2 regions of the Desulfitobacterium sp. PCE1 genome follow, and region 2 is predicted to be linked to the other one. Evidence: riboswitches for the same ligand, from Rfam matches in the RefSeq annotation. Region 2 holds a riboswitch; the other holds the start of a gene.

Region 1 (8,019 bases), 1.2 Mb from region 2:
TGTTACACCCACAGGAATTTTCTTATCCCTTCAGGGCCAGGAGAGGGATCAGGAGCAGACTAAGTTTCTGAGAATCTATGAGCGTCAAATTGATTTGAATAAAATCGTCAGTGTCAATGAAATCTCCCGCAAATTAAGCGAGAAGGAGCTTACCATTCAGCAGGCCTATGACGCTCTTTTAACTATCGAAAAATCCGGCTTTCTTTACCCCTTCTGGCTGCAGCTCATCGCGGCGGCTCTGGCCAGCGGCTTTTTCAGTCTGGCCTTCGGAGGAACCATGATTGACTTCTTGCCCTCGGTGGCGGCTGGTGGATTGGGGTTTTTACTCTATGCCAAATCCAATCGCCGCATTGCAGTAAAGTTCTTCTCCGAAATCTTTGCTGCCTTTACCATCGGCTTTATTGCTTATTTTTTCTATTATCTCGGTATTGATATTCAGATCGACAAAGTCATTATTGGATCGGTCATGCCTTTAGTGCCCGGTGTGATCATCACGAATGCTGTCCGTGATCTGATGGCCGGGGACCTTGTCGCAGGACTTGCCCGTGGAACTGAAGCTTTCTTAACAGCCTTTGCCATCGGTACTGGAGTAGCGGTGGTTTTAGCTGTGCTAATGTAGGAAAATGGGGGACAATAAGCCTGTCCCTTTTACCTTGTTATAGGAAGGAGTCGCATTGATGAATTGGACCGCACTTTATGCAAGTTTTTTTGCCACCATGGCTTTTGGAGTATTGTTTAATGTTCCTCGTAAAAGTCTCCTCACCGGCGGCCTCGTGGGGATGCTGGGCTGGGCTATCTTTGTAACCCTTACGGTGAATATGAAAATAAATATCATCACCGCCACTTTGTTTGCCGCCTTCAGTGTCGCTACCGTCAGTCAAATCCTTGCGCGACGGTACAAAATGCCGGTTACGGTCTTTAGCATCTCCGGCATCATTCCTCTGGTTCCCGGAGGGATGGCCTATGATACCATCCGGCAATTTATTGAAAACAATTATACGGAAGGAGTCCGTTTAGGCACCATCACCCTTCTCATCGCCGGCTCCATTGCCTTTGGGTTGATTTTCTCCGGTGTTATTACGGAAACCTTCAGTCGAAAAAGGGTATATCCTAAGCCGAATCTGCCTGGCCGGTGACCAGGAGCATCAGCCTATAATAAAAAAGGCATAATTCCCCTTTAGGAGAAATTATGCCTTTTCTTGTTGCCGGAGAGGGCAGGATTCAAACCTGCATGAGTGATTTCGAATCATCCTTTGGTATAACCTGACTTAAGTCGGCTGAGCTCCTTCTGTATTATGGGGAATATTCCCCCGTTTGGTTAGTTTGCTCACCAGCTTTACCAGCTCGTACCACAGCACCGACACAGCGGCCAGACCCAAAGCAGTCAGCAGCGAGGGCATGGGCAGCGCAACAAGCTTTAAAATACCGGAGAGCGGCGTGTACAGGATAAGGCCCAGCAACACCAGTGTGCCGATGTTGACCGCCCACATCACTCCGTCTTTGGCAAGGCGGCGGAGAGACTGGAATGCGAAGTCGTGGTCAGAGCTGTTAACCTGTACCAAGAACAAATTCGCCAGCATGACAATGGCAAGCCCCATGGAGCGGGCCGCGGGAGCATTGTCGGGGTTGCCCGCCAGCACCGTGAGATATGCACCAAATGAGGCTGCGAACACGGCCAAGCCTTGCAGTACGCTTTTGCCCAGCAAACCGCCGGTGAGCAGCTTGGCTTTCGGGTCGCGGGGGCGGCGTTCCATGATATCGGTTTCGGCAGGCTGGCGCTCCAGTACGATGGAGCAGGTGGGATCAATGAGAACTTCCAGCAGTACCACATGGAACGGCAGGAGTAATAGCGCAGCAGGGGCGATACCGAGGAATGGGGCCAGTAGGGATGCGAGGGCAATCGGAATATGGATGGTAAAGACGTAACCCACCGCTTTGCGGATATTGTCATAGATGCGGCGCCCGTCCTTCACGGTCTCTACAATAGTGGTGAAGTTATCGTCAAGCAGGATAAGGTCGGCGGCCTCGCGGCTCACTTGGCTGCCCCGCTTGCCCATGGCGATACCAATATCGGCGTGCTTGAGGGCGGGCGCATCGTTGACGCCGTCGCCGGTCATGGCCACGATTTCACCGTTTTCCTTGAATGCCTTGACGATACGCATTTTGTGTTCTGGCACAACGCGGGAGAAGATGGAAGAAGTCTTGACGGCCTCCCGCAGCTCCTCGTCGCTCATGGCGTTAAGCCTATCGCCGGTGATGATGTCGTCGCCGTGAGGCCAACCGATTTTTTAGCGATAGCCGAGGCGGTGATACCGTTGTCCCCAGTAATCATTACTACACGGATGCCTGCCCGGTTACAGACGGCGATGTCCTCCTTCACTCCCTCACGCGGCGGATCAGCAAGGCCCACCAGCCCCAGCAGGGTCAGGCGGCAGTCGGTAATGGAAGCCGGAATCGCTGCTTCGCCAGCCAGCTTGGCCGTAGCGATGGCGATAACTCTCAGGCCCTGGCCGGAAAGCTCCAGATTTCTGCGTTCCGCCTCCCCACGCTGTTCATCGGTCAGATCGCAAACAGTAAAGATGCGCTCAGGACTGCCCTTGGCGGCAATCAGGATTTCGCCGTCATGTCGCCAGACATGACCCATCATTTTCAGTTCGTTGGTAAAGGCATACTCTGTAAGAAAGCCGCTTTCTTCAAAGAGGTGCTCCCGGGATATACCGTGAGCCTCGCAATAGGCAAGCATCGCCTTCTCCATGGGATCATAGGTATCGGTCTCGCAGCCCAGTCCCATGATCTCCACCAGATTCTGTTCGTCTCCGAAAGCGACCCAAATATCCTGAACGGTCATCTGGTTCATAGTAATGGTACCGGTCTTATCCACACATAGTACCGATACCACGCCCAGCGTCTCCACGCTGGGGAGCTTGCGCACAAGGGAATGCTTTTTTGCCAATTTTACCGTATTCCGTGGATGCGCCAATCTTTTCCACCCGCACAATGGCCGTGCCCTGGATGACCAGAGTGCCGGCGTAGCAGTAGTCTTTCCTCCAGTAATCGACTGAAGGTTCCGCATTTTCCCCCGTCACTTTCCACACACCCTCGGCCTCGCCGGTGAGGGAAGATTCATCCACGCACAGGTCGGCACATTTGACCACCACGCCGTCTGCAGGAATCTTCACCCCTTCGCAAATCATCATGAGATCCCCGGGAACGAGGTCGGCGCTGACAACGGTCTGTTCCTTTCCGTCCCGGATGACCGTAACATGCGGTGCGGATAGTTCTTTCATGGCGTTCAGTGTTTTGTCAGTTTTCCATTCCTGAATCACGTTGATGCTGATCATGCCCACCACGAAGATAAGCATGATCATGCCGTCCCTTGGCTCGCCCAGCACAAAGTAGATGGCTGCCGCCACCAGCAGCAGCAAAAACATCGATATGAAGCGTCTTTCTGAGAAAGCTCTCCTTCCTTGGTGGGGTAAACTCGTTTTTACCGAATTGCTCCTGAAGCTCCTTGGCTTTGTCGGCGGTGAGTCCCGCCATACTTATGAGCCTGTTTGTCATAAAAGAATCCTCCATTTCGCCTTTCGACGTGTAAGATTTCTCTTATGGCACTCCATCTTCAAAAGTTGGTTGTTCCATCAGGGTATAAAAAAACACCTGCGGAACAACTACTGTCCCACAGATGTATCGATAATCCATCTGCTGCCGCTCGTTAAAGCAGCCCGGCCCCACGCCAAAAAGGCATCGCCTGCTCAGTTTGTACTGTTGATTTCTCATTCCATCCCGGAATGTAATGCAGTGCAAAGAGATTGTATTTCATTATATGGAACCATAGATTTTTTGTCAATAAGTACTTTGTTAACTGTCAAGAATCTATGAGTTTCACACTAACTGGTCTGTGAAGTAAAACGAGATACTACTGTAGCCGTACCGATTCGATCAGGAGGGAGCCTGCGGGGGTATCTTCAAACAATAGATCTAAGGATTTAACTTCAGCGAGATTTACACCCTCAAAAGAGGATAGGGGGAGTATCAGGCTTGCCAGCGGTGTCTTAACCGACCAAAAGTAAATTTTCTCTTCAAAAACCGGTGTGAAATCAAGCTCCCCTTGTGCTCTCATAAGTGTCTGTAATTGATCGGGTAGATTTACTCTGGCCTTATTGCCCTGAGCGTCGGTGATGCGTACGGCAAAGCGCTGATATTCCTGATGTCTATTCTTTTCATCCGCGGCATCAACCACAAGATCGAGAGCCAATGCGGCATATTCCTTCCAGTCCGTCACTGATGGGGCTAGTTGAAAAACCCCGGGAGCGTCCGCCCAACCCAGCTTCAAAAGCTGTCGGGATTGCTGCGCTCCCTCTCCGAAGGTGATGGTGTCCACCAATAGCTCGTCTTGCTTAAAATACCAGGCATCTTTCTTTGTTTCTGCCTGAAGGTTTTCTGTGGTATAGCCGGCTGTATCCCCAGCCGCCAACAACACCCTGCTCTGAGCGTTTCTGTAGAGCACCGAGGCCTTCCTGCCGAACATTGTCTCGGGCTGAGCTTTATCAGGAGGTAAAAGTGATGCCTCCTTTTTCAGGGTGAGGTAAAAGAAATCTGCCGCAAATGCTTGTAAGAACGCTTCCTGCTCCTCTCGAGCCAGCTGATCCGAGAGATCCATGGTTGAAGCCAGCATCCCCCCATCATTACGCTGAATGTTGCTGTTAAAATAATTATGATTGGCTCCCTTGAGATAGACCGCCAGGTGCTCTCCTTGTGTCTTCTCACCCAGTACGTCGTACAGAGCAAAACCGTCCAGTCCAATCACATCTCCATCGTACTCGGGAATAATCAGAGCGACTTGGGCGTCCGGCCAGGTACGGTCGGCAAACAGGAAGGTCGGTGCAATGCAGAGCAGTGCGCGGGCCGGCGTTCCTTCGTTTTGCATATCCTCGGCAATGTCAAAAATAGTTTCTCCACCTCGGGAGTGTCCGATTAAGCCAATCTTGCCAAAGTCAATTTTTCCAGCAAGCTCCACAGGATAGCCCTTTGGCTCACCCTTTTCTGCCTGCATCAAACTCTTTAAATGCTCCGCCGCCAGATATTGGGATTTTTCGCGATCATCATTATCACCATATTTCCAGGTATAAGCTTTGCTCATATCCATGGATACCACTACAAAACCCTGTTCGGCCAGGGCCTCAACCAAATAGCGATAACCTGTGTCAAAGCGAAGGTTTTCGTTATCATTTGAATGAGAGCCGTGGGTAATGAGCACCAGAGGGAAGGGTCCCGAGCCCTCAGGAACACCGATTATACCATTGAGGTGATAAGGCATCTTTTTGCCTGCAGGGGATACATAGGTGCCTGTGCCAACATCAAACTCCTGTACAGTATAGGGGTATTGCGATGTCGCAAGGCTATTCATATGAACCCTTTCCAGATTGACTACTGTTTGCGTAGGATTAACCTTATGGTCGGGTTGGGCATTGCCGCCGGAAGCCGTCGTGCTGATGCCGCATCCGCTCATTAAAAGGGCTGCGCAGAGAGCAAAAATACTCAGCTTATTTTTCATGCTATCCCCCATTTCATTAATACAAGAGTACCCCCTTTCTTTAGACGTGTCAAAGTAAGCATTCCTTTCGCTACTCAGGCTTTTTCTTGTTGTTCCGCCTTTTCACGTCCATGTTTTTTACTGTTTACCTCTCATTGGGGGCCTATGGCCGCATGATATTATTCTATTCAACTGACTTCGATGGCAACCTTGCTCCCTCCCATCCCGGCTTGGGCCGGGGTAACCATGAGCTTAACCGGCACTCTGTTCTTAATCGATTCCACATGGCTGATGATGCCCACGGATAACCGGTCATGATGGAGCCTTTCCAAAGAATCCATCACCACCTCCAGGAGGTTGTCATCCAGGGTTCCGAAGCCCTCATCCAGGAAGAATAACTCCAGGGGTGCCGTTCCCTTGAGCTGGATTTGTGCGGATAGGGCCAGGGCCAGGGATAAGGAGGCCAGAAAGGTCTCCCCTCCGGATAAGGTACTGGCATCCCGTTGAGCTCCGCCGTTCTTATAATCCCGGATCAGGAATTTTCCGTTTGGATCCACTTCCAGGCCATAGTTTCCTCCGGTAATATCCTTGAGTCGCTTACCGGCTTCAATGGAGACGTATTTCAGCTGGTGGGCCGCTACAAATTCAACGAATCGCTTCCCTCTGAATAATTTCTCCAGATCCCGCAAAAGGCCCAGTTGACGTTCCAGCTCTGCTTGAGTCTTGAGGAGGTCTTTTTTCTTGACCAAATTCTCCTTCATGGTTTTTACATGGGTTTCGATCGTAATCTTACTTTCCTCCAGTGCTTTGAAGAGGGTATCTTTTTCTTCCCTGGCCCTTTGAATCTGCTCCCATTGTTCGGCGCTCAAGCTTCTGACCCCAAGTTTCGTCTGCAAGTTCCCGATAGCCCCAAGGAGCTGTATTAAGGAATCCTGGTAGTCCTTGACCTTCCTTTTGAGTTTCTCGATCTCAGTTTTATCCAACAGATGGCTCTTCGCTTCCTCACTATCCTTGATCTGCTCCTCCTGCAAAACCTTATCCAGGGACTCCTTATCTTTTTGGCCTCTTTCCATCAAGCCTTGCCGGCTGTTGTGAGCCGATTGCAGGCGGATATAACACTCATTGTACTGCTTTTCCATCTCGTTTTTCCTTGTTTCCGCCTGGGTGTAGGCTTGTTCAATCCGGGTTATTTTTTCTGTGATCTCCTTTTGATAGGCCTCTAAATTCTCGATCTCACCCACTTTGGCTTTTATGGCAGTCTGCTTATCCTGGATAAAGCTCTCTTTCTCTTTGAGTGTCCCCAGGCTTTCCTTCAAGGATTCTTTGAGGGCGGACAGTTCTGTGCTGAGACATTCTTTCCTGGCTTGAGCTTTTTTTAAAGTTTCTCTTAATACTTTAAGCTCACTCTCCAGTCCGGCCTTCTCCTTTTCCTTTACGGTGATCTCCTGATGCTCATGCTTAACGTCCTGAATACCCAGCTCAGCCTTAAGGGCGGCCAGTTCCTGCTCATAAGCTTCAACTTTAGATTTTGCCAGCTCAAGGTTCTTCTCCCGGCTCTCCAATTGGGCTGTCTTTTCTGTTTTAAGGGTGTTTTGTTCATTAAGTTTCATAGCCAACTGGTTTTTCTCTTGGGTCAGCCGGTTGATTTCTGCTTCCAGCTGGCCTTTTTGAGCCGTATATCCGGATATTCCTTCCCTTAATGCCTCAAATTCCTTCTGCATAGCATCAGGATCATAGGCCTTGTACTCTTCTCCCATGGCTGCAGCCTTTTCTCTCACATCTTTCAGGGTGTTCTCCAGGGTCTTGATCTGCTCCTGGGTCTTGATGATCTCCTGATACAAGGTTTGATCCTGATCTTTGCTTTCCCTTAAGGCAGCTTGGATCTCCTCGGTATTTAAAGTATCAAAAGTATTTATCGCCTCAAGCTGATGGTGGGTTGACCCGCACACCGGGCAAGCTTCTCCCTCAATCAAGGCAGAACGCAATGTATGGGCCAGGTTTTCCCTTTCCACTTTCTTAAGAGCGTTCTCCAGCTCGGTGATTTCCTGTACCAACTGAGCTTTTTTCTCTTGGGCGGTGCTCAGCTTGGGCAAGAGGTCCTGGATATCCTTTTCACCCTGACTGATCGCGGCAGAATACTCATGATGTTTAGCCCATTGGTCCTTAACCTGATTGAGCTTTTCCTGCAGGGCAACCAGGGTCTCCGAGTCTCCCGGGCAAGCTTCTATTAAATTCTGAAGGGTTAAAGTAACTCCTTGGAGTATCTCTGTCTTGGCATCCAGCTCTTGCGAACATTCCAGTCCCTTGTCCTGGGCCTCCTGAAGCTGTTCTTTGATGGTTTTGACCTCTTCCCCTAAGCTAATGACCTGTTGTCCGGCCTCTTCCCAGCGGCTGAGGGTGAGAAGGGCTTCATTGATCTTCCGCTTAAACTCCTGGCCGATCGTTAATGTTTCCGCCCTTTGCTCTTGATCCTGAATATCGGCATT
Region 2 (8,019 bases):
TTGCTGGAATGGGCAGCGGAAGAAAACGCTTATATCATTGAAGACGATTATGACAGCGAATACAGGTACGATGCAAATCCGGTACCCTCCCTGCAGTCCATCGATGGTAATGACCGTGTTATTTATATCGGCACCTTTTCCAAATCTCTTTCTCCATCATTGCGCATCAATTACATGGTAGTCCCCAAACATTTACTTGGGGCCTACCATCAGATGTTTTCTTCTTACAGCAGCCCCGTTACTTGGCTGACACAGGAAGTGCTGGCAAGATTTCTTCGCTCTGGCGATTATACCCGGCATGTGCGCCGGATGTGTGCAGTCTATCGAAAACGGCATGACATTTTTGTCCAGCAGCTGTCGAAACAATTCGGGCCAAAAATCGTGCTGCACGGGCAAGGTGCAGGGTTGCATTTTTTGTTGGAGTTTTCGGATGGAGTGCATGCCGACCGGTTAATCCTGACCGCAAAGAAAGCAGGAGTCAGGGTATACCCGGTAACCCCGTTCTGGAGTGTTTCAGAAGCCTGCCCCCCCAATATGCTTTTTGCAGGGTACAGCCTGCTGAATGAGGGGCAGATACAAGGGGGAATCCGCCTTTTGAAGCAAGCGTGGGCTCTATAGAAATTAAAAAAGCATACTTAACCATATATCATCCATTGCGATTAGGAAGTTTCTAATAATCTACCTAAATGGAAGCTGGAACTTAATTTTAAATCTTGCAGGAGTCAGCACCCTTTCCGTAGAATACAAAAATAAACATTTTTAACTATTATTGTGCTACTTGCGGTGGTACCGGAACGGAGGTTTTATGAAAAAGGTTTATATAGCTATATTTGGAGCGATTTTAATCATTGGTAGCGGAATTGGACTTAACGCACTTAGCAAGACATCTTACTTCGAGACATCCGATCAAGCGGTTCAAGAACCGTTTAAAGATGTGCAAGTTCAAACTGCTGTAAAAGAGGCAGAAAATGCACCTGCTAAGGTACCGATCGGAGCTTCATTAGCTCGTGATAGTGCCCCCGTTTTTGAACAAGCGGAATTTGCATCGCAGAAGACACAACCACCACAAGGGTTAACAGGAAAAGTGAAAGGGTATATACCTTTAAACCCACTCCCTGATGATGTTACGCCAACCGATGATAGTTATGAATTCGACCCGAACGATGGCAATTATCACCCCAGTATCAAAAATCCTCCAAGGATATTCGTTTATGAAATAACTTTCCATGAAGGATTCCGCCCAGAAGGATTAAAAGCCTTGGATGTCCATGTTATCGCCCGCAGTAACGGCGAAACTGACAATACATTGGTCCGTGATCGGGATGAGATTGTCAGTGTAACGGGAAGCACAGGCAAAGTTTACGATATGGCAGGTTCAAAAGGGACGGGTGTAACCCTTAATTATGAAAACGGTAATTATCATGAAGAACGAATTATTCAATACAAAGACATTAGTATTGATGAGGAATATATAGACAATGTTGTCGTTCGGCGTGATGGTAAACTTATCACCTTAGATGCCAAAAACGCTAAGCTAACCACAACGCATCCTTGAATAAAAATTCATCATGCTGTATCCAGGGCTTAGTGCATTGGCTTCTTTTATGAAATAAAGTTGCTCTTCTAAGGTGTTGAATATACAGCTGTATAATAATTTTGTCCTAAAAACAGGGACAACTTTGGCCGCCTTCATAGATTAAATCAGAAGGGGGTAATAAAGATGAGTTTAAGTTCCTACGAAGGCCTTCATGTTCAACGAATTATGGTCCCTACGCCTATGCGTAATGGCCCTAATTTATTAAACACAGTTTTAATGAATATGGCAGTAAACGAAGCGATTGTTACAGCGAGGTCACCTTATAATAACTTCCGACAAGGTATCGCAGGAAAGATCGGATCAGGAATGATTGAAGGTTGGGTATGGGACGCAGATATGCGTGTAGTAAGGAATCAGGACACGAAAGCGATTACAAGGGTTGCATTGACGGCTTGGGCAAACATCTCAAGAACCTCGACTGCTGGCCCGGATATTCCAAAAGGAGTTGCACTTGTCGCAGAGGGTGACCCCTATGACAGTAACTATGCGACTGCACTTTGTGCGTTCGATCAAGGGAGTATGGTTCAGATTCGTGGCTATTATTACCCAAGTTTAGGATATGATGCCTCATTCGTTTCGAGAAAGTGTTATGTTAATACGAATTGGGCTCAAGGTAATGAAGCCATGTATTACGTTCAACTGCGCAACTATTAATTTGCTAATTGGCATAGGGAACGACCTTCGGGTCGTTCTTTCTAATACTTTTATGGTGCGTAAAAAGCGAGACAGTCAAACTTCCGTACTGTTACTTTGGGCTCCAATATTTATCTTGCAAATTCATGGTAATTATTTTACCTTTTCAATAGAGAAAATGCTAAAGACAAAAGTATTGCATCAATCGGAGGGATAAATTTAGCTTCTAGTAGGTTTTTCAATTTTTTTTCAGCCTTTAATAGTATTAGGTTGCCAGCCAACAGTGACGGATGGCGCAAATATAACCAATAATGGTATGTTTGATAGAATTGAAAACAGCCAAGACACTGAAATAACTGGTAAACTAGATAAAATATCAAAAATGGAAGCGGAAAAAATCGCCTATGAAGCTGCAGTAAAAGCAAAGGTTACTGTACCGGGCTGGAAAGGTGAACAAATCATGCGTCGTGGCACTAGTTTAATAACTGAGATACCCGATCAATTATTCTCTTTAGATAATTATAATAAGAAACAGAAACCAGATATAGATGAAATGTATTCAGTTATGTTTCAGGATATCGGTGATAAGAGTAGTTTCTTATATGTTTATCTTGATGCAATAACTGGAGATGTCATTGGCGAATGCGGATATAAACCGGTGGAGAATGAAAACTATAGCAAACCGGATAGTGGCCTTGAATCTCTTGCTAAGATTACGGCAGCGAAGGCGGAAAAAATAGCTTTTGAAGCGGCGAAGAAGGCAAAAAATACTATACCCTACTGGCAGAATGCTGAGCCGGAGAATATCAAATGCCGTAGTACTGAATTAACAAATGACAATCCAACGTATGTCACTGCTTTAGATGATTTTGAAAATAAGCTGGATCTTAAAGGCATTCTTAAATATAATGTATGGTTTCAAGATGTTGGAGACGTAAGCAGCTTTTTATGCATTTATGTTGATGCCGTAACAGGGGAACCTATTGGTTGTAAATACATATCTGATTGAAATGACAAAATTGATTCTATAAAAATACTTGGCACATAGTGATAAGGGGATGGATGAAACCACGAGTTTCTTCGGTCCCTTTTTTATTGCTTATCAACTTGCCCTGAAAAACTCACTAAAGAAAGAAGGCGATTGAATGCCTACAAACCTATATGGTGGCCCTGGGAATAAAGCCTATGCTTATGTTGGCTATCCGGATGATACGGATCCTTATGATGTCTTATGGGAGGAATATGGCTGGAAATTTATTGAATATCCTTCAGGGACTAAACGAAAGAGGGCATACCTTCCTGGAGGAAACCCGACAGCCCCTGCTCCAAGGCTTTTAGTTCGGGCGTTTTAGGCAGAATGACTTCAGGCCAACCCGTTTATGGTGGACCAGGAAAAGATTACACTACAATGGGTTCTGTTTCGGCTGATGAGAATATTACTGTGCTTATTCCCAATGTATCGGGTTTCGTGTTTATCGAATATAGTACGAGTACAGGCACAAAAAGAGGGTATATCTTGGCAGACACTTTTTACACCACGAATAAATGCACCCTTAGCCAAAATGAATCAAGATGCACCGACTTTTTCTAAGCCATATCTCTATGGAACTATAGTTCGTAAAGTCCTAAAACCGGTGGAGGGGTATATCTGCCCTTGAAAAGGTGCGGGTTTTGCCATAGAAAGCATTAGAGATTCTAAAAGGAGCGGTGAATTTCAACATTTGTCTTCTGGGGTGTCAGATAATTCGGTTCACAAGAAAGAAGATGGAAAGCTTCCCTGTGATTTTCAATACGGAAGCTTCCCTGATGAGTGCTTTCCCAAAGCTGCCTGGAAAAAGCATCTGCTGGGGGTGCTGGCGTTACTCCAATCGTCATCTCATATGACCCAATATCAGGATAAACAGGGGAACCTCTCCCTGCTGTTTATGTAACACCGTCCCATCAGTTTCCTTATGGAACCGTCCTGCCGATTTCCAAACGACGGGAATTGCTGGAATGGGCAGCGGAAGAAAATGCTTATATCATTGAAGACGATTATGACAGCGAATACAGGTACGATGCAAATCCGGTACCATCCCTGCAGTCCATCGATGGCAATGACCGTGTTATTTATATCGGCACCTTTTCCAAATCTCTTTCTCCATCATTGCGCATCAATTACATGGTAGTCCCCAAACATTTACTTGGGGCCTACCATCAGATGTTTTCTTCTTACAGCAGCCCCGTTACTTGGCTGACACAGGAAGTGCTGGCAAGATTTCTTCGCTCAGGCGATTATACCCGGCATGTGCGTCGGATGTGTGCAGTCTATCGAAAACGGCATGACGTTTTTGTCCAGCAGCTGTCGAAACAATTCGGGCCAAAAATCGTGCTGCACGGGCAAGGTGCAGGGTTGCATTTTTTGTTGGAGTTTTCGGATGGAGTGCATGCCGACCGGTTAATCCTGACCGCAAAGAAAGCAGGAGTCAGGGTATACCCGGTAACCCCGTTCTGGAGTGTTTCAGAAGCCTGCCCCCCCAATATGCTTTTTGCAGGGTACAGCCTGCTGAATGAGGGGCAGATACAAGAGGGAATCCGCCTTTTGAAGCAAGCGTGGGCTCTATAGAAATTATGGTGCAAAATCGGAAGACGTGATACTAAAAATAAAGTACATTTAACCACATAAGAAAAAGGATAGAAGAGCTACAGATATGCTTACCGGGTATTGACAAATTCGCTGGCGGACCTTAAACTAGTAACATATTAAATTAAATACAAATATAATAGAGCAGGCGATCGGTATAAAAGCCGGTGGGGCTGGGCTGGGAAACCGGCAGCAGGAAGAATACCTGTGGGACTATAATTGGAAAAAATTATTGTGCCACAGGTATTTTTTTACCAAAAAAGAGGAGGGGTATCTTGAATACCGCAAATAGGAAAGTAAAGGTTGCCGCATTATCCATCGTATCGAATTCGGTGCTGATCATTCTCAAGGTTACAGCAGGTTTGCTAAGCGGATCCATCAGTATTATTTCCGAAGCCATACATTCCGGTATGGATCTCATCGCTTCTATCATTGCATTTTTCTCGGTGAGGATGTCGTCAAAGCCTGCTGATCGGAAGCATCCCTACGGTCACGGGAAAATTGAAAATGTTTCAGGTGTTCTGGAGGGCCTGCTGATTTTTGTGGCAGCCTGCCTTATCATAGCTGAGGCCATAAAAAAGATACAACACCCCGTGGAAATTTCTCAAACATGGGTGGCTATAGCGGTCATGCTGTTTTCCGGTGTTGTGAACACCCTGGTTTCCAGGATTCTCTACAAGGTGGCCAAAGAAGAGGATTCCATAGCGCTGGAGGCAGATGCCCTGCACCTGAAAACAGATGTGTATACCTCTCTTGGCGTCGCGGTTGGCCTTCTGTTGATCTGGATTACGAAAATCAACATACTTGACCCGATTGCGGCCATATTGGTGGCACTGCTGATCATAAAGGAAGCCTTTGTGCTTTGCAAAAATGCCTTCGAACCGCTTCTGGACACAAAATTGTCGGATGAGGACGAAATGAAGATCAAGACTATTATGGATAGCTATCATGGCAAAATATTGGATTATCATAACTTGCGTACCAGAAAATCCGGCAACATCAAATATATTGACTGCCATCTTACGGTTAGTGAGGGTCTGACCATTCGCGAAACCCATGAAATGAGCGATGAAATGGAACGGGAGCTGGAATTGGCTTTGAGGAATACAAATGTCAACATCCATTTTGAGCCAGGAAAGGATGGACAGTGAGCCCGCCCTGCTGATTTTCGGTCAGCAGGGCGGTTTCCTGTCAAGCCAATAATTTTTCAATAGTGTGAAGCCGTTTAATTTTAAGAGCTGCCATAATATCCAGGCGGGTATGGTTATCCGTCAAAGGCTTACCTAAGATGTTTTCAATTTTATTCAAGCGGTAGCGCAAGGTATTAGGGTGCATGAAGATCGCTTTGGCGGTTTTGTTCACGTCAAATTGGTTCTCGGCAAAGCTCTCCAGGAGGGCTATAAGGGAACTTTCCGGATCATCTTGTTTGTGCAATTCCCCCAGAACATGGACATAGTATTCTTTTAAGTCCTGGAGATCATGTTTATACAGGATTCGTTCCAAGCCGAGTTCACTGAAGAAGGGAACAGGTATTTCTAATAGCTTTCCCATTTCAAAAGCCACTTTAGCTTCCTGATAACTGCGAAAAAGATCGGTGGATTCGGAATAAACCTGTCCTACTCCACAGGTTACCAGATTATTTAATTCCGTGGTTCTGATTTGAGAAAAAGTTTTTTCAGCAAAACCAAGTATTTCTTCCTTTTGTAAAGCAGGTTTATCCGCCTGCAGGGGAACGAGGATCACCAGTTCATTTTGACGGAGGATGAGTGCCGGGTTTTTATAATAGTTATCGATGAAAATTTGTTCTATGATGCGGGAGAGAAAATCCATAAGATGATGCCCCGGATTATGATGCTCCGGATCAGGAAGGAGAAAAACCATAACCGTATGGGGGCGACTGAAATTCCAGCCCCACATTTCGCCGGTAGCAATGATATCTTCACTGCGTTTAAGGTTTCCGTAGAGCAGATCATAGAGAAAGGCATTTTTAAACTTGCTTTGCTCCTGCTTAAGCTCTAACCGGCTCTGGAGGTGGACGGCATAGAGTGATGATGTATAATCCAACAGGGGTTGAAAGGCTTCTCGATCCGGATTATCTTCATTACTAAGAATGAAAATATACCCAATGACACGGCCAAGGGGAGCAATAGCACGACCTATGGCACGTACCTTAAAAGTACCCGCAGAGATATAACAGAGAAAAAGGCTTTCGTCATGGATCCGAGGGTCATCCAGTTCAACTTGAAAGAATTCGCAATCATAGTGAGAAGAGGAGGCAACCAGTTTATAAGCAGAGGTTGAAACCAGTACAGGCCGATTAATGACCTTAGCTAAAGTATGGGTCAGAAGATCTAACCCCTGTCCTGAAGCCATAACCAATTCTTGCATATAATCCGGAACGGAAAATTGCTTGTTCATATAGACCACCTTTCTCACGATTTACCAAGGAAAAGCTCAGGGGTTCATTCTAGGCGACTCTTAAAAGTTAGGGTAGAATGGTATTATAGATTAATTTTGATCCTATAAGGAATTATTGTAAAGTCCTTTAATCTGTATCCCGGAATAAAAAAAGCGTGGCTTTTTTGTACTTGTGAACATATGACCAAAATGGGCGGCAAGCTATACTGATTATAGATTCGGGAGCGGCTCTCGTCAAATAAGAGGAAGTATGTTCCTTTTTTATTGCGAAGAGGCATGGAATTTCGCTCAGGCATGATGGAACGCTGATTTAAAAGGGAGGTTCAAGGTACTATGTCAAGTTTTCTTAAAAAAGTAACGGATAAAACCATAAGCCGCAGGAGTTTCTTAAAAGCAACTGCGGCAGGTACTGCCGGCTTGGCTCTGACCGGTTGCGGGAGTGTCTTAGCACCGGCGGGAGGAAAGGTTAATGCGGTGGGAGAGGAGCAAGGAGAATGGATCTCGGCAGCCTGCTGGCATAACTGCGGTGGACGATGTTTGAACAAAGCACTGGTGGTGGATGGAGTAGTCATTCGCCAGAAAACAGATGATACCCATGAAGATTCCCCAGACTACCCACAACAGAGAGGTTGTTTGAGAGGACGCTCTCAACGCCAGCAGGTCTTTGGCGCGGATCGGTTGAAATACCCCATGAAACGCAAACATTGGCAGCCCGGCGGAGGAGATAAATCCCTGCGCGGTCAGGATG

Evidence for each region. Region 2 has a riboswitch for nickel and cobalt ahead of DESPCE1_RS0109270 (cation diffusion facilitator family transporter). Riboswitches for the same ligand answer to the same signal wherever they lie in the genome.
Region 1: linked by a shared signal. The riboswitch ahead of DESPCE1_RS21700 (cation-translocating P-type ATPase) and the one ahead of DESPCE1_RS0109270 (cation diffusion facilitator family transporter) in region 2 are both predicted to bind nickel and cobalt.

What each region holds. Positions count from the first base shown of each region.
Region 1 covers NZ_KB913023.1:614,542-622,560, reverse strand. Annotated here, with positions in the region: gene DESPCE1_RS0103105 (threonine/serine exporter family protein) at 1-619, shown strand, start outside; gene DESPCE1_RS0103100 (threonine/serine exporter family protein) at 678-1,136, shown strand; partial or broken gene DESPCE1_RS21700 (cation-translocating P-type ATPase) at 1,269-3,561, opposite strand; NiCo riboswitch at 3,670-3,766, opposite strand; gene DESPCE1_RS0103090 (hypothetical protein) at 3,917-5,554, opposite strand; gene DESPCE1_RS0103085 (SbcC/MukB-like Walker B domain-containing protein) at 5,722-8,019, opposite strand, start outside.
Region 2 covers NZ_KB913023.1:1,858,330-1,866,348, forward strand. Annotated here, with positions in the region: gene DESPCE1_RS0109240 (PLP-dependent aminotransferase family protein) at 1-618, shown strand, start outside; gene DESPCE1_RS0109245 (hypothetical protein) at 806-1,555, shown strand; gene DESPCE1_RS0109250 (hypothetical protein) at 1,721-2,251, shown strand; gene DESPCE1_RS0109255 (hypothetical protein) at 2,514-3,239, shown strand; gene DESPCE1_RS0109260 (hypothetical protein) at 3,376-3,582, shown strand; gene DESPCE1_RS23735 (PLP-dependent aminotransferase family protein) at 4,218-4,835, shown strand; NiCo riboswitch at 4,984-5,071, shown strand; gene DESPCE1_RS0109270 (cation diffusion facilitator family transporter) at 5,129-6,004, shown strand; gene DESPCE1_RS0109275 (CdaR family transcriptional regulator) at 6,045-7,271, opposite strand; gene DESPCE1_RS0109280 (molybdopterin-dependent oxidoreductase) at 7,605-8,019, shown strand, end outside.